DNA from 3 places in the Streptomyces lothianensis genome. Region 3 is predicted to be linked to each of the others. Evidence: riboswitches for the same ligand, from Rfam matches in the RefSeq annotation. Region 3 holds a riboswitch; each other region holds the start of a gene.
The links. Region 3 has a riboswitch for cobalamin ahead of ACLF6P_RS28185 (cobalamin biosynthesis protein). Riboswitches for the same ligand answer to the same signal wherever they lie in the genome.
Positions count from the first base shown of each region.

Region 1: linked by a shared signal. The riboswitch ahead of ACLF6P_RS20270 (CbtB domain-containing protein) and the one ahead of ACLF6P_RS28185 (cobalamin biosynthesis protein) in region 3 are both predicted to bind cobalamin.
Region 2: linked by a shared signal. The riboswitch ahead of ACLF6P_RS08230 (ABC transporter substrate-binding protein) and the one ahead of ACLF6P_RS28185 (cobalamin biosynthesis protein) in region 3 are both predicted to bind cobalamin.

Region 1 covers NZ_JBLMKT010000058.1:2,512-12,311, forward strand. Annotated here, with positions in the region: gene ACLF6P_RS20255 (glycosyltransferase family 2 protein) at 1-147, shown strand, start outside; gene glxA (radical copper oxidase GlxA) at 144-2,105, shown strand; gene ACLF6P_RS20265 (glycoside hydrolase family 6 protein) at 2,207-3,220, opposite strand; cobalamin riboswitch at 3,745-3,898, shown strand; gene ACLF6P_RS20270 (CbtB domain-containing protein) at 3,933-4,151, shown strand; gene ACLF6P_RS20275 (CbtA family protein) at 4,169-4,957, shown strand; gene ACLF6P_RS20280 (class F sortase) at 5,101-5,781, opposite strand; gene ACLF6P_RS20285 (hypothetical protein) at 5,786-6,319, opposite strand; gene ACLF6P_RS20290 (HAD-IIA family hydrolase) at 6,541-7,320, shown strand; gene ACLF6P_RS20295 (alkaline phosphatase family protein) at 7,410-8,948, opposite strand; gene ACLF6P_RS20300 (hypothetical protein) at 9,186-9,800, opposite strand, start outside.
Region 2 covers NZ_JBLMKT010000028.1:39,785-49,584, forward strand. Annotated here, with positions in the region: gene ACLF6P_RS08210 (isochorismatase family protein) at 1-501, opposite strand, end outside; gene ACLF6P_RS08215 ((2,3-dihydroxybenzoyl)adenylate synthase) at 504-2,114, opposite strand; gene ACLF6P_RS08220 (isochorismate synthase) at 2,111-3,307, opposite strand; gene ACLF6P_RS08225 (2,3-dihydro-2,3-dihydroxybenzoate dehydrogenase) at 3,323-4,105, opposite strand; cobalamin riboswitch at 4,952-5,139, shown strand; gene ACLF6P_RS08230 (ABC transporter substrate-binding protein) at 5,372-6,286, shown strand; gene ACLF6P_RS08235 (hypothetical protein) at 6,324-6,608, shown strand; gene ACLF6P_RS08240 (FecCD family ABC transporter permease) at 6,605-7,708, shown strand; gene ACLF6P_RS08245 (ABC transporter ATP-binding protein) at 7,705-8,781, shown strand; gene ACLF6P_RS08250 ((2Fe-2S)-binding protein) at 8,775-9,494, shown strand; gene ACLF6P_RS08255 (DUF7676 family protein) at 9,491-9,800, shown strand, end outside.
Region 3 covers NZ_JBLMKT010000078.1:63,083-72,882, reverse strand. Annotated here, with positions in the region: gene ACLF6P_RS28200 (putative cobaltochelatase) at 1-447, opposite strand, end outside; gene cobN (cobaltochelatase subunit CobN) at 557-4,204, opposite strand; gene ACLF6P_RS28190 (cobyric acid synthase) at 4,201-5,733, opposite strand; gene ACLF6P_RS28185 (cobalamin biosynthesis protein) at 5,730-6,752, opposite strand; cobalamin riboswitch at 6,889-7,029, opposite strand; gene ACLF6P_RS28180 (hypothetical protein) at 7,191-7,412, opposite strand; gene ACLF6P_RS28175 (inorganic phosphate transporter) at 7,446-8,822, opposite strand; gene amaP (alkaline shock response membrane anchor protein AmaP) at 9,126-9,800, opposite strand, start outside.

The DNA of each region.
Region 1 (9,800 bases), on a different contig from region 3:
CCGCCCGCCCATGACCGCTCGCGGCCCCACTGGGCCGCCGCCGGGCAGCAGACCGGCCGGCCGGGGCGGGAGCCCGGGCAGCAGTCCGCCGATCACGGCAGCCCCGACCAGACCATGCAGATCGCCCTTGGGGGACGTAAGAAATGACCGTCGGCACCACGCCGGTGAAGCACACCCGTCGCCGCGCCCGCCGGATAGCCATCGGCGCGGCGGTGGTGCTCGCGCTCGCCGGGATGAACGGCCCGGCTCTGTGGCGTTTCGCCTCGGACCAGTACCACGAGTACAAGATCAACCAGCCGGAGTACAAGGCCGACAACGGCCGCTGGGAGATCGTCGAGCCGCCCGAGGAGTTCAAGCTCAACTCGATCCACGCGGCGCTCCTGCACACCGGCAAGGTGCTGCTGGTCGCGGGCTCCGGCAACAACCAGAAGAACTTCGACGCGGGCAAGTTCGACACCGTCCTGTGGGACCCGGTGAAGAACACCTTCAAGAAGATCCCCACACCCGCCGACCTGTTCTGCATGGGGCACACCCAGCTGCCCGACGGCAAGCTGCTCGTCGCGGGCGGGACGAAGTCGTACGAGAAGCTCAAGGGCGATGTCACCAAGGCCGGCGGCCTGATGATCGTCCACAACGAGAACCCGGACAAGCCGATCACCCTGCCCAAGGGCACCAAGCTCACGGGCAAGGAGAACGGCAAGACCTTCGTCCTCACCGAGTCGATCGTCGTCGAGCGCGCGGAGAAGACCTTCGACAAGGACACCGGGAAGTTCACCGGCAACAAGGCGGGCATCGAGCGCGTCTACGTCGAGGCGGCCAAGAGCGGCAAGCAGTACGAGACCGGCGCCGAGGACAACTACGAGGTCGAGGGCCTCAAGGGCGACGACGCGCGCAACACGTACGGCATCGCGCAGAAGCTCGCCCTGGACAAGAAGGACTTCCAGGGCATCGACGACGCCTACGAGTTCGACCCGGTCGCCGAGAAGTACATCAAGGTCGACCCGATGAACGAGGCGCGCTGGTACCCCACGCTGACCACGCTCGACGACGGCCGGATCCTCGCGCTCTCGGGCCTCGACGACATCGGCCAGATCGTTCCCGGCGACCGCAACGAGGTCTACGACCCGAAGACCAAGAAGTGGACGTACGTCAAGCAGGAGAAGCAGTTCCCGACGTACCCGGCGGTCTTCCTGCTGCCCAACGGCAAGCTGTTCTACTCGGGCGCCAACGCCGGGTACGGACCCGCCGACGTGGGCCGCAAGCCCGGCATCTGGGACTTCGACAACGACAGGTTCACCACCGTGCAGGGGCTCTCCGACCCCACGCTGATGGAGACCGCGGGCACGGTCTGGTTGCCGCCCGCGCAGGACGAGAAGTTCATGGTCGTCGGCGGTGGCGGGGTCGGTGAATCGCAGAAGTCCAGCGAGAAGACCCGGATCATCGACCTCAAGGAGGACAAGCCGCGGTTCGAGGACGGGCCCAGCTTCGACAAGGGCACCCGCTACCCGCAGGCCTCGGTCCTGCCCGACGACACCGTGCTGATCTCCGGCGGCTCCGAGGACTACCGCGGCCGCTCCGACTCCAACATCCACGAAGCGCGGATGTACGACGCGAAGACCGGCGATATGCGCCGCGTCGCCGACCCGCTGGTGGGCCGCAACTACCACTCGGGCTCGCTCCTGCTCCCCGACGGCCGCGTGGTGTTCTTCGGCTCGGACTCGCTGTACGGCGACGCGGCCAACACCAAGCCGGGCACGTTCGAGCAGCGCCTGGAGATCTACACCCCGCCGTACCTCTACCAGGGCGGCGATCGGCCGACGCTGAGCGGCGGTCCCGAGTCGATCGCGCACGGCGAGTCGGGCACGTACGAGACGGAGGACGCCGCCTCGGTCGAGAACGCGCGGCTGATCCGGCCGAGCGCCTCCACGCACGTCACGGACATCGACCAGCGTTCGATCGCCCTCGACGTGGAGAAGGGCGACGGCACCGTCACGGTGACGGTGCCCGAGAACGACAACCTGGTGACGCCCGGCTGGTACATGCTGTTCGTCACCGATGACCAGGGGGTGCCGAGCGAGGCCCGCTGGGTGGAGATTCCCGAGTAACCGGCCGTACCCGACCGGGCTGTACGTGATGGAGGGCGCCCCCTGGCTCAGGGGGCGCCCTCCATCACGTGTCCTACTACGCGTGCCCTACTTCGCGTGCCCTACTTCGCGTTTCTGGCCAGCTCCAGTGCGTACTCGGGCCACCACTCACCGGCCTTCGGGCCGCCCCTGCACTCGCCGTCCGACTCGCCGGGTCGCTTGATCCACAGGTAGGCGTCCACGCGCTCGTCGGCCGTCTGCACCGAGGGGATCTCGCCGAGCGCGCGGCCCGGCGGGTTGCACCACAGGTCCGGCTCGTCGGCCTGGTACGTGCCGTTGCCGTTGCGGCTCGTGTCGATGACGAAGGGCTTGTTGCCGACCTTCTCCGAGAGCTCCTTGCCGTAGGCGATGGACTCCTCGGTCGGGTAGAAGTTCGACACGTTCACCGCGAAGCCGTCGGCCTTGTCGATGCCGGCCCGCTTCAGCGGGTCCCAGAAGGAGTCCGGGCTGCCCGCGCCCGGGTTGCCGCCGTCGAGGTAGACCTTGGTGTTCTTCAGCGTGTGCAGCGTGTCGATGGCGCCGCTGAGCAGGGCGTAGCGCTCCTCGTGGAACTCCTGCGGGGTGCAGCCGTCCACCAGGTGGAGCACGGCGTCCGGCTCCAGGATGACCGTGGCCTGGCGGTCCCCGATGCCTTCGGCGACCTCGTCGATGAAGGCGCGGTAGGCATCGCCGTCGGACGCGCCGCCCTTGGAGAACTGGCCGCAGTCGCGGTGCGGGATGTTGTAGAGCACCAGGACCGCCTCGCGGTCCGCGGCCTCGGCGGCCTCGGTGAAGTCGCGTGCCTGCTCCTCGGCCTGCTCCGGGACGATCCACTCGCCGGTCGGCTGCTCGGCGATCTTCTTTATCAGTGCGGCGTCCGCGTCCTTGCCGTCGCTCTCGTACGTACGGAGCTGCTCGGCCGCGTTGGAGCCGGGGTTGACCCAGTACGGGTCCTTGGCCTTGGGCTGCTGGGTGGCGCCGGCCTCGGGCCTGCCGGGTTCCTCGCTGTCCGAGCAGCCGGTCAGGAGCAGCATCGCCCCCACGAGTGCCGCACCCGTCTTCACCGCCCCCCGGACGGCCGCGGAACTGCTGTACATCCACTCCCCCTTGGGTGCACGGTCGGAAACGCAATCCTGACACAGGTGCGAGAAGCCGACGAAGGCGCCCGGAGCCCGCTCACCGGACCGGGTGCCCTGCATTCCGGTCAGTCTGGCCACAAACCGACTCTGGGCGAGGTGGGCCATCCGCTCTACAGTGAGTGACACCGGCCCCAGCCCCGCACCGACTGGCCCAGGACCCGTCCCCGGACAGGCCCTGTCGACCTCCCGTGCCGGCGCCGGGTTTCTCCCGCAGCCCGAGCGCGCACGGTCGAGGACCGGCCCGGCCGGAGGCTCCGGGGGGAGCGGGCCACCGGCCGGGCCAGGTGCCACAGGGGCAGGTCCACAGGGGCAGGTCCACAGGGGCAGGTCCACGAGGGCCGGGTGCCACGGGAGCTGGGTGCCACGGGAGCTGGGTGGTACGGGGGCCGGGTGCCACGGGAGCTGGGTGCCACGGGGGCCGGGTCGGACGCCACCGGCAAGGGTGAGTGCAGAGGCACTGTTGACAGCACCGCCCCCGAGTTGGGACTCTCCGGACGACAAGTCCATACATCGAGGCGACGGTTGCCAGGAACCCGGTGCGAACCCGGGACGGTCCCGCCACTGTGACCACGTACGAGCTCAGCGCCGAGCACCTGTACGCGGGAGTCAGGAACTGACCCGTCGTCCTCCTGCCAAGGGGCGTGGAAACCCCGGAAGGAGACCCACCCGGATGTCCCTGCACTCGGCACAGCACCCGAGCACGACAACCGCCCAGGACGCGACCACCAGCACCCGTGACTGGATGATCGCCTCCGCCGCCGCGATCGTGGCGATCATCGCCCTGTACGCGGTGTTCTTCGACAACGGCACGCTGATCGCCGCCACCGGCGACTACCTGCACGAGTTCGCCCACGACGGACGGCACCTCTTCGGCGCCCCCTGCCACTGATCGGGGCGCGCACCACCATGTCGACTCCTGTACTCCCCCTGCTCGGACGCGGTCTGACGGCAGGAGGAGCAGCCGGTCTTGCCGCCGGCCTCTTCTCCCTGCTGCTCGCCGAGCCCCTGATGGACCGCGCGATACGGCTTGAGGAAGCCCGCACCGACGAGCACGCCGAGGCGGGGGCCCACAGTCACGCCGAGGCGGGCGCCGCCGCCGTGCAGCACCACGAGGAACTGTTCACCCGCGGCACCCAGCACTTCGGCCTCGTGGTCACCTCGCTGGTCCTCGGCCTGGCGCTCGGCGTCCTCTGTGCCATCGCCTACGCCCTCATCCACCGCCGCAGCCCGGACGCCGCACCCTGGCCGCGCGCCCTGCTGCTCGCGGGCGGCGCCTTCCTCGCGGTCTCGCTGCTCCCGGCACTGCGCTACCCGGCCAACCCGCCCGGCGTCGGCGACTCGGGCACGGTCACCGACCGCCAGGGCCTGTGGCTGGCCGCCGTCACCATCGGTGTGCTCGGCATGCTGCTCGTCTGGCAGGTGTACGTACGCCTGGCGCACCGCAGTCTGCCGGTACGGCAGGTCGCGGCGGCGGGCACGGCGATCGCGATCCTCGCGGTCCTGTTCGCGCTGCCCGGCAATCCGGACGAGGTCCCGGTGTCGGCCACACTCCTGTGGGACTTCCGGGTCCTCTCGCTCGCCTCGCACGCCCTGCTCTGGGCGGTCTTCGGGGTGGTCTTCGGCGCACTCGGCCTGCGTGCGCTCGGCCGCCACGCCCCCGCAACGGCGCCTTCGGGAGCGGTCGCGGCGAGCTGATCGCCGTACAGCCGCATGTCCGTACGCCCGGTACGCCGGTACGTCGGTACGTCGGTACGTGTGGAAGGGGCCCTGTTCCTCGCGGACAGGGCCCCTTTCGCGTGCCGGTTTCCACGCGTCGTCGGGCGGAACCGGGGCCGCCCTCAGGGACCCTTGCCGGTCAGAAAGGCCGAGACGACCACGTTCGCCGAGTACGTCTTGTCCCTGCGGTCGAACGTCCCGCCGCAGGTGATGAGCCGCAGCTCCGCGCGCTCGTCGTCCCGTGCCCCGTACGCCTTGTCCGCGTCGAAGCCGGAGCGGTCGTACACGGCGACCTCCTCGACCGTGAACTCGGCGAGCATGCCGTCCGAGCGCGCCACCGTGATCTTCTCGCCCGGCGCGAGCGTGCTGAGGTTGTAGAAGACGGCGGGCCGGCTCGCGGTGTCGACATGCCCGACAAACAACGCCGTGCCCTTCGCGCCGGGCTGCACCCCGTCCCCGTACCAGCCGACGACACCGGCCTGCTCGTACGGCGGCGGTGCGATCGCGCCCTCACCGTCGAGCCCGCGCCGGATCACCGGGGCCTGCACCCCTATGGCGGGGATGTCCACCCGCTGGGGACGCGCGGCGGCGTCCAGCGGCTTGATCGCGGGCGGCAGCCGGACGCCCGCGAGCGGGCGGCCCGCGGAATCCCGTCCCCCGGGCGGGCCGTCGGCGACGTCGGTGAGTTCGCGGCCCCACAGCCACAGCCCCACGAGCAGCACGGCCCAGGCGATCCCGGTGAACAGCCGTCCGCGCCCGCGCCCTGCAATACCCTCGCCCCCGGCGGAACTCTCGCGCCCCATGGCGCTATGCGCCGCCCCGTCGCCTGCGCACCAGGCGCCCCGCGACCGCGAGTCCCGCGGCAGCCGTCAGGAGCAGGCCGATCAGCGCATGCCGCCAGCCCGGCCCGCTGCCCGCCGCGGCCCCCTCGACGGCGAGCTGTGCCGTACCGCCGCCACCCGCGCGGACCGGGGCGGTGGGGCTCGGCGGTGCCTGGGCGACGACGGTGACGCTGCCCTTGACCTTGCCGTCCTGGCCGTCACATGTGACGGCCAGGTCGTACGAACCCGGCTGCGCATCCGATTTGATCATTGCCTCGCCGCTGAGCGCATACCCCTCGCCGTCGCGCCCGGTGAGCGATCCGTCGGCGACGAACACCGGCGACTTGGCGGCCCCGGTGGTGCCGTCGCACCCTGTGACACTCAGCTCGACCTGCGCACCCGGGGTGGCATCGGCCGGACTGACCTTGACGGTGCCGTCGGCGGCGAGGGCGGCGGGTGTGGCGAGGCAGAGGGCGGCGAGCGTGGTGCAGAACGTGAGCCGGAGCCGGGCTGAGGGCATGGTGGACCTCCTGCACCGAGCGTGGCGCCCGGGATTTCCGCCTGCATGCGGGTGTGGGCCGTTCGGGTGACCCGGCCGCTGCTCCGCCGTACGACCGCCATGTGGTCACCCCGGCCGCGATCCCGGCCCCGCGAATAGGATGTGTGCGCGAAAGGCCCCTCACAGCGTCAAGCGGCCAGGCCTTGTCCGCGCCGCGAATTCCTCGGTTGGAGCACGAACCCATGGCAGAGCGCAGGACCATCGAATCGTGGCTCACCGACATGGACGGTGTGCTGATGCACGAGGGCATTCCGGTTCCCGGAGCCGATGCGTTCATCAGGAAACTGCGCGATTCGGGCAAGCCCTTCCTCGTCCTCACCAACAACTCGATCTACACCGCGCGTGATCTGCACGCGCGGCTGAACCGGATCGGGCTCGAGGTGCCGGTCGAGAACATCTGGACCTCCGCGCTCGCCACCGCGAAGTTCCTGGACAGCCAGGCACCCTGCGGCACGGCGTACGTCATCGGCGAGGCGGGTCTGACGACGGCCCTGCACGACACCGGGTACGTCCTCACCGACGCCGAGCCCGACTTCGTCATCCTCGGCGAGACCAGGACCTACTCCTTCGAGGCCCTGACCAAGGCGATCCGGCTGATCAACGACGGCGCCCGTTTCATCTGCACCAACCCGGACAACACCGGCCCCTCGGCCGCGGGCCCGCTCCCGGCCACCGGCTCGGTCGCCGCGCTGATCACCAAGGCCACGGGCAAGGAGCCGTACTTCGTCGGCAAGCCGAACCCGCTGATGATGCGGACCGGTCTGAATGTCATCGGCGCGCACTCCGAGACCTCGGCGATGATCGGCGACCGGATGGACACCGACATCCTGGCGGGTCTCGAGGCCGGCATGGACACGTTCCTCGTACTGACGGGTCTGACCGGCAAGGACGACCTCAGGCAGTACCCGTTCCGGCCGACGGAGGTCGTGGACTCGATCGCCGATCTGGTCGACCGGGTCTGAGGCCAACGGGTCCGAGGCGAACGGGTCCGAGGCGAACGGGTCCGGGGCGAACGGGTCCGGGTTGCTCGGACCCGTTCGCGGTCATCGCTTCAGGCGATCCACACGTTGTCGACGGTCCAGTACCAGTTGTTCGTGCCCGCATAGCGGAAGCTCACCCGGACGTCACTCGCGCCCGAGGGCACGTCAAGCCTGATGTTCTGCCACTGGGCCACGGTGTCGGCGGTGAAGCTCTTCACGAGCTGCGGGGCGCCGCCGTCGTACGAGACGAGGACCTGGGCCGTCTGGCCTGCCTCGTGCCGGTAGTGGGTCCGGAAGCGCAGCGAGCGCGAAGTGCCGCCGGTGACCGGCCACTTGGGGCTGCGCAGCGTCGAGTCGAAGCTGCCGGTGTACGGCCGGTCGGCCCACTCGTCGGAGTCCGCGACCGCGAAGACGTCACGGCTGCGCACGTTCAGCTCACGCCACTGGTCGCGGTGGGTCCGTGACCAGAACGTGTCGGTGGCGAAGGCCCAGCCCCGCCATTCGGTGACTCCGCCGCCGCCCATCCTGGAGTTGTCCACGGACCAGCCCTCGGGCGGGGTGTGCGTATAGCCGCGCACGTCGGACGGGATGCCCGTCTCGTCGGTCCGCGTCCGCAGCTGCGGCCGGACGAGGTCGAAGTCGTCGTTGTCGGGGGCGTCCAGCGGCACCCCGTCGAGCCCGGCCGTGGGGACGCCGACCTGCTTGAGCGCGGTGGCGGCCACGTCGACGAGCCGTACGTCATGGCGGATGGAACCCGCGGGTATCCCGCTGCCCTCGGCGATGACGAAGGTGCCGCGCTCCTTGCTGCTCGATCCGCCGTGCCCGCCCGCGTCGGTGTGCCCGTGGTCGGTGGTGACGAGGATCTTCCAGTTCTCCCTGGCGTAGCTCGGGCGTGAGGTCACGGCGTCGAGGAGGGTGCCGATGTGGCGGTCACTGCGGGCGACGGCGTCCAGGTACTGGCTGCTGGCCGCCCCGTGGCGGTGGCCCGCGATGTCGATCTCGCCGAAGTAGACGTACGAGGCGTCCGGGTCGCCGTCCCTCAGCTCGGCGCTCGCGGCCGCGGCGATCTTGGGGTCCTCGACGTCGTAGCCGTTGGCATCGCCCTTCAGGGAGAGCCGCTTGTCGACGGCCGGCGAGAAGATCGGGCCGCCCTTGTCCGCGGAGGTGATGGGCTCCCAGTCGGCGGCCGCGTAGGTGTTGAGCAAGGGGTTCGCCTGCTCGGCGCGGGTCAGGAAGTCGGGGTGGGTGTCGAAGCGCTTGCCGGTGAAGGAGTTGTCCCGTACGCCGTGTTTGTCGGGCCAGACGCCGGTCGCGATGGTCGACCAGCCGGGGCCCGAGGAGGTCGCGGCCATGGGCTGGGCGTAGAGCGTGCTCTCGGCCGTGAGGCCGCGGGACATGAGGCGCTTGAGGTGGGGGGCGTCCGCCTGCTTGACGCGGTCGAGGTTGGCGCCGTCGATCCCGATGACCAGGACCTTGTTGTCGAGGTGGCGCGGGACGGCGGCACCGGCGCTGCCGGCGGTCAGCTGTACGGTTCCGGCGAGCAGGGCGATGGCGCCGCCGAGCGCGGCCGCGGTGGTCCGGTGGGGGCGTCTGCTGCGGGCGTTCTGCACGTGCTCCTCCGAGGTGGGGGGGATGGGCGGCCGCCGAGCATCCTCGACGGCCCGGGTGGACGTGCGGTGACCGAAGGTCAACGTTCGGCTGGAGAAGTGAAGTTGGGAAGGGGCTCAGCACCTGCACGCACATCCGCACCCGCACCCGCACCCGCACCCGCACCCGCACGAAACGGCGCCCGCACCTCGACTCGTCGAGGTGCGGGCGCCGCTCTCACAGCGTGGCGGACCGGCTGGTCAGCGCCGTCGGAACCGGCGCCGAGATCCCACCACTAGGGCGCCACCGCCGAGGAGGAAGGCGCAGGCGGCGACCCCGAGCCGGAGCAGTGCTTCGTCCCTGCTCCGGCCGGTCTTCGCGAGCTCTTCGAGGGCGGCTTCGACGCCCTGCGGGGAATCCGTCTCCGTCTCCGTGTCCCCGCCCCCATCCCCGTCCCCCGCGATGACGAACTCGTAGTCCTCGGACTCCCCCACCCACTCCCCGTCGTCCGCCTGCCGCTGCACCACGGCCAGGCTCGCGGTCACGCGACCGGGGCGCGCGTCCTCGGTGAACCGGAGCCGTACGGGCACCGTCACCGCATCACCGGCGGGCAGCGTGAACCCGCCGAACCCGTCGTCGAAGACACCGACGTACTCACCGGCCGAGGCCCGCTCGAACTTGACCGGGTGCCAGTCACCGTCCGGCGTGCGGAACTCGAACTCGGCCTGTGCGGGGCCGAGTTCATGTTCGGGCTCTCGGCCGAGGAGGATCAGGATCGGGTGGATACGGCGGCAGGTGGTGTCGGAGTCGTTGCTCAGCTCCACCGACCAGCCACGGAACCCCTCACCCGGCCGATACGACCGGGCCGCCCCCGC
Region 2 (9,800 bases), on a different contig from region 3:
GAACGCCTCGACGGCGGTGGCCTGGCAGCCGATGTGCGCGTAGACGCCGGTGATGAGCAGCTGGTCGCGGCCCAGCGCCGCCAGCCGTTCGGCGAACGTGCTGCGCTGGAACGCGCTGTAGCGCCACTTGACCAGGACGGTGTCGCCCTCGGCCGGTGCGAGCGCCGGGACGATGTCGGCGGCCTGCGGGTCGGCGTCGATGACCGCGCCGATGCCGTCACCCCAGAAGTCGGCGAGCAGCCCGCGGTCCGCGGGGTCCTGCCGACCGGGCTGGGCGGTGTAGAACACCGGGATCCCCTGCGCGCGGGCGTGCGCGGCGAGCCGCGCGATGTTCGCCGTCGCCTCGGGCACCGGCGCCCCGGCGTACGGCGTGAGGAAGTAGCGCTGCATGTCGTGGACGAGCAGGGCCGCGCGGCCCGGCTCGGGCAGCCACCCCACCCGCCCCGCGGGCAGGTCGGCAGCCGCGGGAAGCGGATAGGGCCGTATCTCGGGCAGGGACATCCTCATGACTCCTTCCGAGCGAGCGCGGCCAGGGCCGCCCTCAGCTCGCGCTTGCTGGTCTTGCCGACACCGGTCACCGGGAACTCCTCGACGACCTGGACGAGGTCCGGCACCTTGAAGGCGGCCACCCCGCGCTCGCGCACGAACGCGCGCAGCTGAGGCCCGGTGGGCGTCGCACCCGCGGCGGGCACGACGTAGGCGCAGGTCCGCTCGCCGAGATAGGTGTCGGGCACGGCCACCACGGCGGCGTCGAGCACCCCCGGGTGAGCCATCAGATGGTTTTCGACCTCCTCGGCCGCCACCTTCTCCCCGCCCCGGTTGATCTGCTCCTTGGCCCGGCCGACGACCTCCAGGTGCCCCGTGGGCGTGCGGCGCACCAGGTCGCCGGTCCGGTAGAACCCGTCCTCGGTGAACGCGGTGGCGTTGTGCTCCGCCGCCCGGTAGTAGCCGCGGATCGTGTACGGCCCTCGGGTCAGCAGTGCGCCCGTCCCGCCCGGCGCCACGTCGGCACCGGTGTCCGGGTCGACGACGCGGATCTCGTCGTCCGGGGAGATCGGCCGACCCTGCGTGGAAAGCACGGCCTCGTCCGGGTCGTCCAGACGGGTGTAGCACACCAGGCCCTCCGCCATGCCGAACACCTGCTGCAGCCGGCAGCCCAGCGCCGGGCCGATCCGCTCGGCCAGCTCGCGCCCGCACTTGGCCCCGCCGACCAGCAGCACCTCCAGGGACGACAGGTCGCGGTCGGTGCGCGCGGCCGCCTGCACCCACGCGGCGGCAAGCGGCGGCACCACCCCAGTGATCGTGACCCGCTCCGCCTCGATCAGCCGGAACACGGTGTCCGCGTCGGGCCGTGGCGCCATGACGGTGGCCGCGCCCGCGTGCAGCGCGCCGAGCACCCCCGGCGAACTGAGCGGGAAGTTGTGGGACACCGGCAGCGCGGCCAGGTGGACGCTGTCCGGGCGCAGACCGCAGATCCGGACACTCTCGCGGACGCTGTACAGGTAGTCGTCGTGTGTGCGCGGGATCAGCTTCGACAGCCCGGTACTCCCCCCGGACAGCTGCAGGAAGGCCACGCCTCCGGAGTCGGGGTCGGGCAGTTCTCGCGGCGCCGACGCGGCAAGGTCGGCGAACTCGCGCGAGCCGACGACCATGACCTGTCGTACGGAGTCGACGTCGGACGCGACGGCGCGGGCCATCGCCGCGTGGTCGTGCCGTTCGTGCTCGCCGACGGTGACGATGGCGGCGGCCTCGCTGTGCGCGGCGAAGTGCCGCAGTTCGCTGTGCCGGTGCGCGGGCAGCGCGAACACCGGCAGCACGCCTGCGCGCCACATGCCGAACACGACCGGCAGGAACTCCGGGATGTTGGGCAGTTGCAGCACCACCCGGTCACCGGGCGCGAGTCCCGACCCGAGCAGGCCCGCCGCCATCCGGTGGGCCCGCTCGTCCAGTTCGGCGAAGCTCCACCGGGTCTCCCCGCCCACGACGGCGGTGCGGCCGCCGTACGCGGCGGCCAACGAGGTCAGCAGTGCCCCGAAAGTCTGCCCGCGCCAGTGGCCGGCGGCCCGGTAACGCGCGGCCGTCCGCGCCGGCCAGGGCACGTGGTCCGCGGTCATACGGCACCCTCCAGTCCGAGGGCGCGCAGCAGCGTGCTGAACTTGGCTTCGGTCTCCGCGAGTTCGGCCAGGGGGTCGGAACCCTCGACGATCCCGGCACCGGCGGACAGCCGCACCGTCCGATCGCTCACCTCGGCGCTGCGGATCGTCACCGCCCACTCTCCGTCACCGTCGAGGCCGGTCCAGCCGACCATGCCCGCGAAGTAGCCGCGGTCCTCCTGCTCCAGGTCCGCGATGGTCTCCTGCGCCGCGACCGCGGGCACACCGCCCACCGCGGGGGTCGGGTGCAGCGCCTCGGCCAGCCCCAGCGCCGAACAGGCGGGGTCGGCCGGGTCCGCGAGCCGTGCGGTGATCCGGGTGGACAGGTGCCACATCGTCGGCGTGCCGATGACCTCCGGCCGCTCCGGCACCTCCAGGTCGACACAGAACCGGCCGAGCACTTCGGCGACCTGCGCGGCGGTGTGGGCGTGCTCGCCGAGGTCCTTGGCCGAGTCGCGCAGCCGGGCGATCCGCTTGCGGTCCAGGGCTTCGTCGCCCGACCGGGAGGCCGAGCCCGCCAGCGGGTTGGCCACCACGGTCGCCCCGCGCCGGGACACCAGCAGTTCGGGACTGGCCCCGACCAGAGTGCGCGTGGCGAGGTCGCCGGGCGCGGTGACGTCGACGGCGAAGGCGTACGCGGCGGGGTCCGCCCGCACCAGCCGGGCCAGCAGGGCGGGCACCCACACCGGGGCGTCCGCGGTCAGTTCGAGGGAGCGGGCCAGCACGACCTTGCTCAGCTCGCCGCGGCCGATCAGCTCCAGCGCGCGGCGGACGCTGTCGGCGTACCGCGCGGGCTCGGGGCGCGGCGTGACCGTCCACGAGGTTCCGGACTCCGCGCCGGGTGCCCGTACACCTGCGGGGGCGTCGGCGCGCCGCACCAGGGAGGGCACCACCAGGCCGCTCTCCGCTGACCGGCGGAACCCCACGGCGCCGGCCACGACGGGGTCGGGCACCCCTGCCTCGGCGGCCGCTCGGAGCGCCTCGGCGGCGGCCCCGGCGTGCGACGCGCCGTCGGCACGGATCCTGGCGTGGATCCCATCGGCGAGCAGGGTCCCCCGGGGCGAGGAGAAGTAGAACGAGCCGGGCAGGTAGGCGGCCAGCAGGTCGGACGCCCGGTGCACCGGGCTCGGGCGCACCAGCGCGGGTATGGACACGTCGGCATTCCTCTCTCAGGCGCGCAGGGTCGCGCCGCCGTCGACGAACAGGTTCTGCATGGTGATGTGCCGCGCCCGGTCGGAGACCAGGAACAGCACGGCGTCGGCGATGTCCGCCGGGTCGGCAATGCGGCCGAGTGGTATACCCGTCCGGAACTGCTGCGGAGTGCCCGCGATCACCCGCGCGAGGTCGTCCTCGCCGGTCCACAGCTGGCGCTGCATCGGGGTGTCGGTCGAGCCGGGCGAGACCACGTTGCACCGGATGCCGTGGCGGGCGAGCTCCAAGCCGAGGCAGCGGGTGAGCATGACGCTCGCGGCCTTGGAGGCGGCGTACGCGCCCATGCCGGTGCGCGGTATGCCCGCCGCGTTGGAGGCGACAGTGACCAGGGCCCCCCTGCCACGGGGCACCATCCGGCGGGCCAGTTCACGCAGGATGAGGAAGACGCCCGTGGTGTTGACGGCGAGGGTGTCCGCCCAGTCCTTCTCGGTGGTCTCGCACAGCGGCCCGGGCCGCAGGATGCCGGCCACCGACACACCGGTGTCGATCGGACCGATGTCCTTCTCGGCCGCGGCGACCACAGCGGCGACCGCGGCGGGGTCCGACACGTCGGCGGTGAAGGGGACGACCCGTCCGTCCGAGCGCTGCGCGAGTTCGGCCAGGCCGTCCGCGTCGACGTCGACGGCGGCGACGACGGCGCCCTCGCGGACCAGCCCGTCGACCACGGCGGCACCGATTCCCCGGGCCGCCCCGGTGACCAGCGCGACCGGGCATACGTTCTCCCCGCTTCCGGCAAACACGCGCAGACCCCCACTCACTGAAGTTAGGTGTGCCTAACAAAGGCAAGGCTAACCTAACTCAACGTCATCGCGAGGGCAAACAGGAGCGACGCCGACGCGGCCACTACCTGACAGCACGTCACATCGCTTCCGTCCAGCGGCAGTCCGACGGTCCGGCGCGGTGAGAGAGGAACGACCACCGCGGCACGCACCGGATGCGCCGCGCCGGTCCCGTAGAAGACGGACGGGCCGGCACGACGAGACCTGCCGCCGCGCCCGAAAGGCCGGCTCCGGCTCCGCGACGTCGGGCGCGTGCCGCGCCGGCCTGTGGAGCCACGGGTCCTCCGACGCGGCGGCGTCGACGACCGGGCCGGGCCGGAGCAGCGGGCCACCAGCCTCTCGCCCGACGCCGGAGGGCTCTACGACGGCCACGTTGTCGAGGCAGTCGGGCACCCGCACCGGGCCTCAGCGCGCGGCCCGACGGCCTGGTCTCCCGTGCATCGAAGTCCGGTCGTTCGTCGTGGCCTCGGACCGCCGTCGCCCGGTTGCCGATCGCCCTGCCTGTCCTTGACGAACCGACCAACGAACCGACCAACGAACCGACCAACCACCTGGACATTCGCCACCAGTTGGAGGCCCCAGGCACCTTGCGGCAGCTGCCGGCGACGGCCCTGGCGGCCCTGCACGACCCGAACCTTGCCGCCTACTACCGCGACTGTCTCTTCGCGCTGCGCCCACGGGCGCGCACCAGGTGGCCTTCCTTCCCGGCGAGCCTCAGCCGACCGCACCGAGCAAGGCGGAGCACTCTTCGCCATGACGGCTGCGCCTGTGGCTGTGGTTGATCGCACAGAGGCGGGTCTGGCGGGCCCTGGCCGGTTCTGCGATGCTTCCGTCCGACAAGCGACGGCGGAACGAGGAAGCCGGTGAGATTCCGGCACGGTACCGCCACTGTGTAGGGGGAGCGACTCCACCCATGGCCACCGCCCCATCCGGGGTGGGAAGGCCGGAGAAGCTGTGATCCCAAGTCAGGAGACTCACGCCGTCGCACCTCGATGTACGGGGCGGATTTCCCCAGGAGAGGCGGTGGCACTCGTGTGCCTGCGTATGTGCGGTGGCAGCCTCGTGCTGCCCGTGGCTCTGCGGAGCAGACCTGCCCGGCTTGACGCATGGGCCCGTTCCTTCCGGTTCTGACGGCCCCTCGCTCGGCGGACTTCCCCGCCCTGTACGCCGCACCACGCGCCCCGCCATGCCGGTGCGCGCTGCCCACGCACGCCACCAGGAGTCATCTTGTCCGTACGGTCCCTCATGCCGGGCCGCCGTCAGGCGGCCGCCGCAGCCTTTCTGACCGCAGCCCTCACACTCACCGCGTGCGGCGGCAACTCCGGCCCACCCACCGACGCCACGACGGAGGTCGCCGGGAAGGGCTGCATCAAGGACTTCGACCCGGCCAAGGACTACTTCCCGGTCAAGTCGACGGTGAAGCACGCCAAGAACTTCTCCCTCCGGTACGAGAAGAGCTACCAGGTCCTCACCGTCAAGGAGCCCTTCCCCAAGGGCAAGCCCGAGTCCTACGTGCTGGTCAAGTGCGGTGCGCCGAAGCCGAAGCTGACCGGTGAGCTGGCGTCTGCGCAACAGGTCTCCGTTCCCGTCAGGAGTCTGTACTCGGCCTCCACCACCCATCTTCCGCTGCTGACCGAGACCGGCACCCTGGACGTGCTGACCGGAGTCGCGAGCGCCAGGGCCATCTCCTCCGCCGAGGTGATCGAGCGGGTGAAGGCAGGCAGGATCACCGAGTACGCCAAGGACCGCACCCTCAACGCCGAGACCGTCATCGGCGCCAAGCCTGACGTCCTGATGACCCAGGGCACCGACGACCCGCAGTACCCCAAGCTGCGCCAGGCGGGCATCACCGTCGTCGCCAACGCCGAGTGGCTGGAGCCCAGTCCGCTCGGCCGGGCCGAGTGGGTCAAGGCGATGGCCGCGCTCACCGGGGCGGAGCAGCGCGCCGGCGAGGTGTTCGCCACCATCGAGGGCGACTACCGGAAGGTCGCCGAGAAGGGCGCGCAAGCGGTCAAGGCGGCCAAGCCCGTGGAGGTCCTGCCCGGCACGATGTACCAGGGCACCTGGTACATGCCCGCCGGCAGCAGCTACGCCGCCCAACTGATCAAGGACGCGGGGGGGCACCTACCCATGGGCCGGTGAGCCGGGCACCGGCAACCTCCAGCTGAACTTCGAGGCCGTGTACGCCAAGGGCGGCCAGACCCCGGTCTGGATCGCCGACCAGCAGTGGAAGTCCACCACCGACGTGGTGAAGGCCGACAGCCGGTACGGGCAGTTGAAGGCCGTATCCGACGGTGCGGTCTGGACGAACACCAAGGCGCTCGGCCCCGGCGGCGGCAACGACTACTTCGAGCGCGGTGTGCTGCGCCCTGACCTCGTCCTCGCCGACCTCTTCGCGCTGATGCACCCGGACCGGGCGAAGGACCACACGTTCACCTTCTACCGGCAGGTGCCCAGGGCGTGACGACGCACATGACCCCGACGTCGGTCGCCGTCCCGGACGCCCCGCACGCCGCGCGGCCGGGACGGCGGCGCCTCGCCGTCGTCCTCGCTCTCGCGGTGGGCAGCTTCGTGCTGTTCGTGCTCACCATCGCCACCGGCTCCCATCCGGTGCCGGTGGCGGACGTGGTGCGGATCCTGTTCGGCGCCACCGTCGACGACCCGCGCTGGACCGTGATCGTCGAAGAGGTCAGGCTGCCGCGCGCGCTGACCGCCACCGCAGTCGGGGCCGCCCTCGCGGTGGCGGGCGTGCAGATGCAGACGCTGTTCCGTAACGCGCTGGCCGACCCGTTCTCCCTCGGGCTGAGCTCTGGCGCCAGCATCGGCGTCGCCGCCGTCGTGGTGGGCACCGGCGGCGTCGCCGGCAGCTTCACCGGAAACCTGGCCGGCCTGGGCCGCGTCGGCGTCGTCATCGCCGCTTCGCTCGGCGCCGCCGCCGTGCTGGCCCTCGTCCTGCTCCTCTCCAGGTGGGTGAAGTCGGCCGTCACCCTCCTCGTCATCGGCGTCATGATCGGCTCGGCGGCCACCGCGGTGGTCGGCGTGATGCTCGTCTACGCCCGGCCCGAGCGCGCCCAGCAGTTCGTCATGTGGGGCCTGGGCAGTTTCAGCGCCACGACCTGGCCCGACCTGCAGGTCATGCTGCCCGTGATCGGCGCGGGCTTGCTGGCGGCGCTGCTGACGGCGAAACGACTCAACGCCCTGCTGCTCGGCGAGGACTACGCCCGCACCATGGGCCTGAACGTACGGCGCAGCCGCAACCTCACACTGGTCGGCACCTCGCTGCTGGCGGGTGCGGCGACCGCGTTCTGCGGCCCCGTCGCGTTCCTCGGCCTGGCTGTCCCGCATCTGACGCGCGTGGCGCTGGGGACCTCGGACCACCGGGCGCTCGTCCCGGCGTCGATGCTCGCCGGGGCGTTCCTCGCGCTGGCGTGCGCCCTGCTGAGCCAGCCGCCCGGAACGGACTCCGTGCTGCCGCTGAGCGCCATCACCTCGCTGTTCGGCGCCCCCGTCGTCATCGCGATCCTGATCCGCAGCCGTCGTGGCGTACAAGGAGTGGCCTCGTGAGCGACACCATGACCGAACCCGCAACAGGCACGGCCGGCAGGCAGGACCGCGACCACGCCGGGGGTCTCGCCACCCAGGGGCTCGCCGTCGGCCACCGGACCCGGTCGCCGCGCAGGCGCCGAGCGAGCCGGCCCGTGCTGTCCGGGCTCGACCTGGAAGCGCGGGCCGGCGAACTGACCGTGCTCCTCGGGCCCAACGGCGCGGGCAAGTCCACGCTGCTGCGCACCTTGTGCGGACTCCTGCCACCACTCGACGGCCGGATCCGCCTCGGCGGGACGGACGTGGCGCACCAGTCACCGGCCGCTCTCGCCCGCCGTCTTGCGGTCGTCCTGACCGACCGGGTGGACGCCGGGCTGCTGTCCGTACGGGAACTTGCCGGGCTCGGCCGACACCCGCACACCGGATTCACCGGCCGCCTCACCGACGCGGACCACGCGGCCGTGGAGTGGTCGCTGAAGGCGGTGGGCGCGGGACATCTGGCGGACCGGCCGGTCGCGGAACTGTCCGACGGCGAACGTCAGCGCGTATTGACCGCCCGCGCCCTCGCCCAGGAGCCCGAGGTCGTCCTCCTCGATGAACCCACCGCCTTTCTCGACGTGCCCTCGCGCGTGGCGCTCACCGTTCTGTTGCGCGACCTCGCGCGGGACAAGGGCCTGACCGTCGTGGTCAGCACCCACGACCTGGAGCTGGCGTTGCGGGTGGCCGACGCGGTCTGGCTCGTCGACCGGGAATCCGGTGTTCACGCCGGGGCGCCCGAGGACCTGATCCACAGTGGCGCCGTCGCCGCCGCCTTCGACGCCGATCACCTCGCCTTCGACGCGGTGTCCGGCACGTTCGGCCTGCGGCGCACCGCCCGCGCCCACGTGGCGGTGGATGCGCCGGCCCATGTGCTCCCGCTCCTCGAACGAGCCCTTGCCCGCGAAGGACTGGCCCTCGCGGCCCCGACCGAGCCGACCGCCGACAGGAAGGTGAGCTGGGGCGGACCAGGCCGGCTCACCCTCACCGGACCGGATGGGCAAGTCGTCCGCGTCCACGGCTTCCACGCGCTGACACGGGCGGTACGAACATGGTGACCGCCGCCATCACCTCCGACATGCTGGCGCGTGTCTCCGCGATCGGCCCCTACTTCGCGGTGGCCACCGGTCCCCGCCCCGCAGCGCACGGCTTCCGTCCGATGACCGACCTGTACGCGGACCGGGAGGCGCTGGAGCAATGCGTACGCGTCGTCTCCGGGCGGCTGGGCACCGACCAGCTCAGGGTGGCCGCGTCCACCCTGCACCTGGGCACCACCTCCAGGCTCTGGTCCATCGCCCTGGCCTGCGCCACGCTCACCGGCCGCGTCCCTGATATGGCGCCCGAACAGCTGTGGTGGCGCCTGCCCGCCTCCGGCCCCCTCGACCTCTGGCTCCCGGACCCGCGGGAAGTAGACCAGGAACCACACCCGGCCCTGCACCACACCGTCATCGTCCAGAACCTGGTCCCCTGGGCCGATGCCGTACGGCGCGCGTCCGGCGTGTCCCCGCACACCCTGCGCGGCAACGCCGCCTCGGCGCTGATCGGAGCCCACCGCGTCCTGCTCGCCGGAGCGCCGCGAACCCTTCTCCCCGTCGTACCCCTCGTCCGGGCGCTGCTGGACCGGCCTCCACTGTCAGCAGCCGGCACCCACCGCGCCGCCCCGTCCGAGTCGCTCGCCTACCAACGACGCAGCTGCTGCCTGTACTACCGCGTGCCGGGCGCCGGCACCTGCGGCGACTGCGTCCTCAACGCCAAGGAGAAGAGCTCATGACCACCACCGAGCCGACCATTGTCGAAACCCCCGGCGGCGGCACCCAGCACGTCTGGCCCCTTCCGGTCGACGAGGCCACCCTCCTCGACCTGATCACCACTGTCTTCACCGACCACTGGCAGCACATCCACTTCGGGCCCATCATCGAAGGCGCCGCCTGGGAGGTCGGCGCCCCGGGCGCCCCGACAGCCATCACCATGAACGACGGCTACGCCACCGTCGACTTCGGCGCCTGGCACTTCCACCTGTGCATCGGTGAGCACACCGCCTCCGGCCCCGAGCTCGGCCGCATCCGCCGCTGCTCGC
Region 3 (9,800 bases):
CAGGTCCACGAGGTGGTCGTGCAGCAGATTGACCTCGTCGACATAGAGGATTCCGCGATGCGCGTCCGCGAGCAGCCCCGGCTCGAAGGCCTTCACGCCCTCGGCCAGCGCCCGCTCGATGTCCAGCGCACCGACGAGCCGGTCCTCGGAGGCGCCGACCGGCAGCTCGACCATGCGGGCGTCCCGCGAGACGGAACCCGCCGCGTCATGCGGCCCGTCCGGACACTGCGCATCCGGCGCCGAGGGCGCGCAGGAGAACCGGCAGCCGGGCACGACCTCGACCTCGGGCAAGAGTGCCGAAAGCGCCCGCACGGCCGTGGACTTGGCGGTCCCCTTCTCGCCGCGCACGAGCACGCCGCCGATCGCGGGCGACACGGCATTGAGCAGCAACGCAAGCCGCAGGTCGTCCTGCCCGACCAGGGCGGTGAACGGGTAGGGGGTGCTCATACGGTGCCCTCCACAGTCGGTCCAACCTTCAGCCCGTCCGGCGTTTGAGGACGAGCGCGTTCAGCGCGATACGGGGCAAGGGGCGAAGCCCCGAGAGGGGCACCGGCGCTCATGCGTCACCTTCCAGGTCACCCTCGAGCTCCAGATACACGGCCCGCAGCCGCTCCAGCGTCTCCGGATCGGGCGCCGCCCACAGCGACCGCTCCGCCGCCTCGAGCAACCGCTCCGTGATCCCCCGCAGCGCCCAGGGGTTGGACTTGCGCATGAACTCCTGGTTCTCCGCGGAGAACACGTACTCGGCCGCCAGCTTCTCGTACATCCAGTCGTCCACGACCCCGGCCGTCGCGTCGTAGCCGAAGAGGTAGTCCACGGTGGCCGCCATCTCGAACGCGCCCTTGTAGCCGTGGCGCCGCATGGCCGCCATCCACCGCGGGTTGACCACACGCGCACGGAACACTCGGTGGGTCTCCTCGCCGAGCGTGCGGGTCTTGACGTGCTCCGGCACCGCCGAGTCCCCCACGTACGCCTCGGGGGAGTCTCCGGTCAGGTGCCGCACCATGGCGACCATCCCGCCGTGGTACTGGAAGTAGTCATCTGCATCAGCGATGTCATGTTCACGCGTGTCTACATTTTTCGCCGCCACCGCGATCCGCCGGAACGCCGTCTCCATGTCGCCGCGCGCGGCCCGCCCGTCGAGCCCGCGGCCGTAGGCATAACCGCCCCAGACCGCGTACACCTCGGCGAGATCCGCGTCCGAGCGCCAGTTGCGCGCGTCGATCAGCGGCAGCAGCCCCGCCCCGTACGCACCCGGCTTGGAGCCGAAGATGCGGGCGGTGGCCCGGCGCCGGTCGCCGTGCTCGGCCTCGTCCTCATCGGCGTGCGCCCGTACGAAGTTCTGCTCCGCGGGCTCGTCGAGCTCCGCGACCGCCCGCACCGCATCGTCGATCAGCCCCACCACATGCGGGAACGCATCGCGGAAGAAGCCGGAGATCCGCACGGTCACATCGATGCGCGGCCGCCCCAGTTCGGCCAGGGGCACGACCTCGAAGCCGGTCACGCGGCGCGAGGCGTCGTCCCAGACCGGCCGGCAGCCGAGCAGCGCCAGGATCTCCGCGATGTCATCGCCCTGGGTGCGCATCGCGGACGTGCCCCACACGGTCAGCCCGACGGACTTCGGATAGTCGCCGGTGTCCGCGTGGTACCGGGCGATCAGCGAGTCGGCGAGCGCCTGGCCCACGTCCCAGGAGAGCCGCGAGGGGATCGCCTTGGGGTCGACCGAGTAGAAGTTCCGGCCCGTCGGCAGCACGTTCACCAGGCCGCGCGTCGGAGAGCCCGACGGGCCCGCCGGGACATAGCCGCCGTCGAGCGCCCGCAGGATGTGCCCGATCTCGTCCGTGGTCCGGGCCAGCCGCGGTACGACCTCCTCGCAGGCGAACCGCAGCACCGCGACGGCATCCGGCAGCTCGACGCCGACGATCTCCCGGACGAGCACAGCGGCCTCGGCTGCCGCCCAGGAGCGCTCCTCCATGCCTTCCGCGAGCCGCCTGCACAGCTGCTCCAGAAGGTCCAGCGCATCCGAACCGGTCCTCGCCGGACCGTCCACGAGCGCCGTCAGACCGTCCGCGACCTTGACCACGGCCCCGGGCTCGGCCAGCAGCTCCTGCTCCGCCAGGCCGAAGTGCGCGGCCAGACAGGCCCGCAGGCCCGGCAGCGCGTTCGCCGTGCCGCCCCACACCTGGGAGGCGCGAAGGACCGCGAGCACCAGATTGACCCGCGGCTCACCGACCGGACCGCCCCCGAGGATGTGCAGTCCGTCCCTGATCTGCACGTCCTTGATCTCGCACAGATAGCCGTCGATATGCATGACGAACTCGTCGAAGGCGTCGTCGTCCGGCTGGTCGTCGACATGCAGGTCGTGGTGGAGTTCGGCGGCCTTCACCAGCGTCCAGATCTGGGCGCGGACCGCCGGTGCCTTCGCCGGGTCGAGATCGCTCACCAGCGCGTACTCGTCGAGCAGCTGCTCCAGCTTCGCCAGATCGCCGTAGGTGTCCGCGCGGGCCATCGGCGGCACCAGATGGTCCACGACCGTGGCGTGCCCGCGGCGCTTGGCCTGGGTGCCCTCACCCGGGTCGTTGACGATGAACGGGTAGATCAGCGGCAGTTCGCCGAGCACCGCGTCCGGCGCGCAGCTTCCGCTCAGGCCGAGCCCCTTGCCCGGCAGCCACTCCATCGTGCCGTGCTTGCCCATGTGCACGATCGCATCGGCGCCGAAGGTGCGGTCCAGCCAGCGGTAGGCCGCCATGTAGTGGTGCGAGGGCGGCATGTCCGGGTCGTGGTAGATCGCGATCGGGTTCTCCCCGAAGCCGCGCGGCGGCTGGATCATCACCACGACGTTCCCGAACTGCAGGGAGGCGAGGACGATGTCGTCCCCGTCGACATACAGCGAACCGGGCGGCTCGCCCCAGGCCTCCACCATCCCCTCGCGCAGTTCGGGGTCGAGCCCGTCGAACCACGCCTGGTAGTCGGCGAGCGGCACCCGCGCGGGCGCGGCCGCCAGCTGGTCCTCGGTCAGCCACTCCACGTCATGCCCGCCGGCCTCGATCAGCCGGTGGATCAGCTCATCGCCCTCGGCCGGATACCCCTCGACCCCGTACCCGGCCTCCCGCAGAGCGTCGAGGACCCGCACCGCGGACGCGGGAGTGTCCAGGCCGACCGCATTGCCGACGCGCGAATGCTTGGTCGGGTAGGCCGTGAAGACCAGGGCGAGCTTCTTCTCGGCATTGGCCTTGTGGCGGAGCCGGGCGTGGCGCACCGCGATCCCGGCGACCCTTGCCGCCCGCTCCGGATCGGCCGCGTACACCGGCACGTCGTCGGGGCCCTGCTCCTTGAAGGAGAACGGAACCGTGACAAGCCGCCCGTCGAACTCCGGGATCGCCACCTGCATCGCCGCGTCCATCGGGGACAGCGCCGCGTCCGAGGCCTCCCACGCGGCACGCGAGGTGGTCAGACACAGGCCCTGCAGCACCGGAATGTTCAGCTCGGCGAGCGCACCGATGTCCCAGGCCTCCTCGTCCCCGCCCGCCGAGGCCTCCGACGCATGCGCGCCACCCGCCGCGAGCACCGTGGTGACCAGCGCGTCGGCCTGCCCGATCAGCTCGTACAGCGCAGGATCCGCGCCGCGCAGTGAACCGCAGTACACCGGCAGCGCGTTGGCGCCCTTCGCCTCGATCGCCGCGCACAGCGTGTCCACGAAGTCCGTGTTCCCCGAGAGCTCGTGTGCCCGGTAGAACAGCACTCCGACGGTCGGCCGCCCCGCCTGCCGCGGGTACGAGCCGTGCAGCCCGAACTCCGGCATCTTCTGCGGCTCGGCGAAGCCCTCACCGGTCAGCAGCACCGTGTCGGACAGGAAGCGCGCGAGCTCCGCGAGGTTGCCGGGGCCTCCCTCGACGAGGTAGCGCAGCGCCTCGGCGACGACGCCGGCCGGCACCGAGGACTCGGCCATCAGCTCCGCGTCCGGCACGGACTCCCCGCCGAGCAGCACGGTGGGGATCCCGGCCGTGCGCAGCGCCGCGAGCCCGTCCTCCCAGGCCCGCTTGCCGCCGAGCAGCCGCACGACCGCGATGTCCGCGCCGTCGAGCAGCCCTGGCAGGTCCTCGGTCACGTCCACACGCGTCGGATTGCCGATGACGTACGGCGCGTCGGACGCACGCGCCGCCAGAAGGTCCGTATCGGCGGTGGACAGAAGCAGCACGGTCATGAGGGTGCCCCCGGAGCGATGAAAGGAAGACCGGGCGGCGCACCGGTCTCGATCAGCCTGAGCAGCGCGGAGGTGTCCGCGTGCTCCTCGATGAGGTCGCCGAGCCGGTCCAACTGCTCCTCGCGCAGCACACCGAAGCTCGTGTCGTCGGCCGGCACGAAGCGCCGGCCGGCATCCGCCGCGACCGCGCGCAGGAACGCCCGCCGGAACGCATCGCTCTCCAGCGACCCGTGCCAGTGCGTCCCCCACACGGCACCGGCCCGGCAACCGTCCAAACTCTGTCCAATGTCATCAGAGATGAACGCATCACCGCCGAGCACTTCGGCGACCCCGTGATGAATCTCGTAGCCTTCGACGTTTTCGCCCAGTGCCCTGCCCACCGGACGCGTCAGCGTCTTCTCGCGCCGGAAGCGGACCCGGACGGGCAGCAAGCCCAGTCCGTCCACCGCTCCCGCGCGGGACTCGATCTCGTCCTCAATATGCTCACCGAGGATCTGGAACCCGCCACAGATCCCCAGAATCGGGCGCCCCTCGGCTGCCCTGCGCTTCAGCGCCCGCTCAAATCCCCGCCGTCTCAACCAATCCAACGCGGCGACCGTCCCGCGAGTTCCCGGGATCACGACGAGATCCGCATCGTCGATCTCCTCGGGCCGGTCCACGAACCGCACGACCACGCCTGGCTCCGCCGCGAGCGCGTCCACATCGGTGAAGTTGGACATCAGCGGGATCGCGCACACCGCGATCCGCAGCAGCTCCTCGCCGACCGGCGGCGCCACCTGAGACTCCCTGACGGCACCGCGCAGCGAGACCCGCAGACCGTCCTCCTCGTCGATGCCGAGCCCGTGCGCGAACGGCAGGACGCCGTAAGTCGCCCGCCCGGTGAGAGCCTTGAGCATGTCGAGCCCCGGCTGAAGGAGCGAGACATCCCCGCGGAACTTGTTCACCAGATACCCGGCGACCAGCTCCTGGTCCTCCTTGGCGAGCAGCGCCGTCGTACCGAAGAAGGAGGCGAAGACACCGCCGCGGTCGATGTCGCCGACCACCACCACGGGAAAGCGCGCGGCCCGCGCGATCCCCATGTTGACGATGTCCGTGCGCCGCAGGTTGATCTCCGCCGGGCTGCCCGCGCCTTCGCAGATCACCGCGTCGTACGAACTCCGCAGCTGCTCGAGGCAGTCCGTGACGGTCCCGAGCAGAGCCTCCTGCCGCCCCCCGTGGTAGCCGCGCGCGCTCATCTCGCCCACCGGCCTGCCCATCAGGACCACCTGGCTGGAGCGGTCGCTGCCGGGCTTGAGGAGCACCGGGTTCATCAGCGCGGTCGGCTCCACGCGCGCGGCCTGTGCCTGCATTGCCTGCGCCCGGCCGATCTCCGCGCCTTCGCGCGTCACAAAGGAGTTGAGGGACATGTTCTGCGCCTTGAACGGCGCGACCGACACCCCCTGCCGCACCAGCCAGCGGCAGATCCCCGCGGTGACCACGCTCTTGCCGGCATCCGACGTGGTCCCCGCGACCAGCAACCCACCGCTCATGACCGTCCTCTTCTTCCTGTACGCAGGTGTCGCACCGGACGCAGGTGCCGCGCCGTACGCGCGAGCACCCGGCCCCTGACACGGCCCGCCGTCACACTGCCCACCGCACACACGGCGAACGCCAGCCAGTCGACCCGGCGTGCCAGCCGCACGGCCCGTTCGACATCCGCCACCTGGACGGCGCGCCCGGCGTCGTTCAGCACCGGACGGTGCTCCACTCGACCCCCGTACGAGAGAACACCCCCCAGTCGTACGCCGAGCGCGCCCGCGAAAGAGGCCTCCACCGGGCCTGCGTTGGGGCTCGGATGTGCCCCCGCGTCCTGCCGCCAGGCCCGCAGCGCACCGCGTGGATCGCCGCCCGCGAGCACGGCGAGTACGGCGGTGAGCCGGGCGCCGGGCCAGCCCGCCACGTCGTCCAGGCGCGCGGAGGCCCAGCCGTAGTTGCGGTAGCGGGGCGATCTGTGGCCGACCATCGCGTCGAGCGTGTTCACGGCACGGAAGCCGAGCAGCCCCGGCACCCCGGCCACCGCTCCCCACACCAGCGCACCCACCACGGCATCGGAGGTGTTCTCGGCGACGGACTCGACGACGGCGCGTGCGATCGCCGCCTCGTCGAGCGCCTGCGGGTCACGGCCGCACAGATGTGGCAGCCGCTCCCTGGCGGCCGCCACATCACCGGCGTCCAGCGCGGCGGCCACGGCCCGCGCTTCACGTTCCAGTGAAGTGCCGCCCACGACCGCCCAGGTGGCGGTGGCGGTCAGCGCGACGGAAGCCGCGGGGGCGGTGGGGGAGCGGCGTGCGGCGGCGGAGGCGAGCACGCCGAGGGCGGCCGCACCACCGGCGCAGACGGCGGTGTGCAGGACACCCGCGGCCTTGTGGTCACGCCACAGGACACGCTCGACGGAGCTCGCGGCGCGCCCGAACGCGGCGACCGGATGCCCACGGCGCGGATCGCCGAGGAGCAGATCGCCGAGCAGGCCGGCCACGGCGCCGTACGCGAATGTGCGATCGGCACCCACGGATCAGGCCGCCGTCACGCCTCGAAGAATCCTCGGGCGGGAAGCGTTCGGTGTGCTTCCCGCGGCAGTCGGTCGAAGCGGCGGAACAGAGCAGCCGGGCATCGCGTCATGTCCTCACTCAGGGTGTCCGCGCCCTGGTTCGAAGGAAACGGCGGCGAGAGTTCCTGGCTCCCGGGAACGACTCCCCGGTCACAGTGGCGGGACCGCGCCGGATTCACACCGGCTTCCTCTGCTGCTGCCGTAATGGCTCCGGCAGTCCACCACGCACCGAGAACACCCGTCAACTCGGCGTTGACCTGCGGCTAAGGAGTGTGCGCAGACACACACCGGCGCACACGCGAGCGCCCCCTGACCGGCCCGGAACGGGCGGGACAAGGGGCGCGACGGTGCGGCCTCGGGCGGCGCGGTGAGCTGCCGCGGGCGAGACCCGGTACCGCCTCAGGCGACGATCAGGAAGATTCCGTACGAGATTGCCGCGACGCACAGTGCGAAGCAGGCGTATGCGCCCGCGCGGGCCAGGGCTGCCGAGCCGCCCTGTGCGGAGGCCGCCTCCTGCTTGGAGAGGCCGAGGATGCCCAGGGTGAACAGGCCCACGAGCGCCACCGTGGCCACGAGGCTGACGCCGAAGACGGAGCCCAGAGCTGCCCAGTCGATGTTCATGCTGCTGATTCCTTAACTGTCGGGCGAGCCGGTTCAGACGCTCGCGCCGGCCGGCTGCGAGGATTCGGCAGCGGGCTTCGGGGCCGGGACGGCCGCCTGGGATGCGGGCACATCGTCGTCGGCGGGGGAGCCGACGGAGGTGTCGGTCGTGGGGGAGCCGGAGGCGACGGTGCTGCCGGCCCCGGCGGCCATGGAGTTCTCGGCGGCGGCCTCCGCGGCCTCCGCGGCGACGGTCGGCGGCGGGGTCACCGCGGCGATCGCGGTGGTCACGACGCCCGACTCGGTGGTGGCGGGCTCGGTGGCCTCGTCCACGTCGTTGACGTTGGTGTGGTCGACCACCTGGCGGCGCGAGAGCAGCCAGATGGCGAGGCAGGAGGCCACGAGGAAGCTCGCGACGACCGCGACACCCCAGTCGCCCTGGCGGGCCACGAACTCGGCGCCCGCGGCGACCAGACCGGCGGCCGGCAGGGTCAGGCCCCAGGCGACGAACATCCGGGTCGCGGTGGACCAGCGCACGACGCCGCCCTTGCGGCCGAGACCCGCGCCCATCACGGCACCCGAGCAGACGTGCGTGGTGGAGAGCGAGAAGCCCAGGTTGGAGGAGGCGAGGATGACCGTGGCGGCCGAGGTCTGGGCGCTGAAGCCCTGCTGCGGCTGCAGGTCGGTGAGGCCCTTGCCCATGGTGCGGATGATGCGCCAGCCGCCCAGGTAGGTGCCGAGCGCGATCGCCAGGCCGGCGGAGACGATCACCCAGACCGGCGGGTTGGAGCCGGGCGCGAGGGCGCCGCCGGTGACCAGGGCCAGGGTGATGATGCCCATCGTCTTCTGGGCGTCGTTGGTGCCGTGGGCCAGCGAGACGAGGCCCGCGGAGGCGATCTGGCCGGCGCGGTAGCCCTTGGCCGAGGTCTTCTCGTCGACGTTCCTGCCGAGCCGGTACGTCAGCTTGGAGGCGTACATCGCGGCGAGACCGGCCACGATGGGCGCGGCGATCGCGGGGAGGAGCACCTTGGTGACGACGACGCCGCCGTTGACCCCGCTGAAGCCGATCGAGGCGATGGTGGCGCCGAGCAGGCCGCCCATGAGGGCGTGCGAGGAGCTGGAGGGCAGGCCGACCAGCCAGGTGAGGAGATTCCACAGGATGGCGCCGACGAGCGCCGCGAGGATCACTTCGGGTTGGATCCCCTCCTCGTTCACGAGGCCTTTGGAGATCGTCTTGGCGACCTCGACGGAGAGGAAGGCTCCGACGAGATTCAGGACGGCGGACATGGCGACCGCGGCCTTGGGCTTCATGGCGCCGGTCGAGATGGTCGTCGCCATCGCGTTGGCGGTGTCGTGGAAACCGTTCGTGAAATCGAACACGAGAGCTACGGCGATCACTATCGCAAGCAGCAGCGTGGCATCAGATGCCATATTCGACGATCCGTTTCAGGTTGCGGACGGTTGCTCAGACCACGACAGATTGCCGAAGCCTTCATGAACGTAGGGTCGTCGGGTGAACGGAAAGTGAACTGACGGGGGATGCAAGGCATACCCGACGGAGAGTCATCACACGGATACGCCGGACCCCCGCTGATCTGGGCGTCTCCTGCGGCGGAAGAACCCTTGGGAGCGCTGGAGCAAAGGGCGTTCCGGAACCTCGCGGGCGGTGCCCGGGCGCCCGGTGGAACCGCCCTGCGACATGGGGCGCACGTGGCCCTTGTCACGCCTGTTGCCTCAGTCGACTGCTCGGGATCCCGTACGGACGGCCCGCATCCGGGCCTTCGCCCGCAGGCGTGCCGTCGCCCGTCCCGACACCCTCGCCCGTCCCGACACCCTCGCCCACACGCGTGCCGTCGCCCGCCCCGACGCCCCCGCCCGTCCCGAAACCTTCGTTCGCCCCCGTGTCTGCGCCCGCATCCGCACCTGAGCCGGCAGCCGTTGGAGCCCGGCCGAGTCCCGTGCCGTCGCAAGGGCGTCGTGGGTCAGTGCGTGCAGGCTCGCGCGGGGATTCGCCCGGGCTTCGAGAGCGAGCTGGACGCGGGCCTGCGGCGCGTTGCGCCGCCCGACGAGCAGCACATCGGCCCGCCGCACCCCCTCCAGGTCCTCGGCCGCACCGGCCAGTACGCCGGCGAGGGCCCGCGCCCGCAGCAGCGCACCCTCCCCTTCACCGCTCTCCACGAGCACCTCCCGGAGCCGGTTGCGCCGGATCTGGGCCACGAGCGACCACACCATGAGCCCGAACAGCACCCCGAGCGCACCGAACACCGCGGGCCACCACCAGGTGTCCGCGCGAAACCGCTCGCGCGCCGATGCGGTGAGCAGTACGTCGCCCCGGGCCTCGTGGAACCACCACGAAGGCATCGGCCCGCCGAGACCGGCGACCAGCGCACCGCCACCGACGACCAGCAG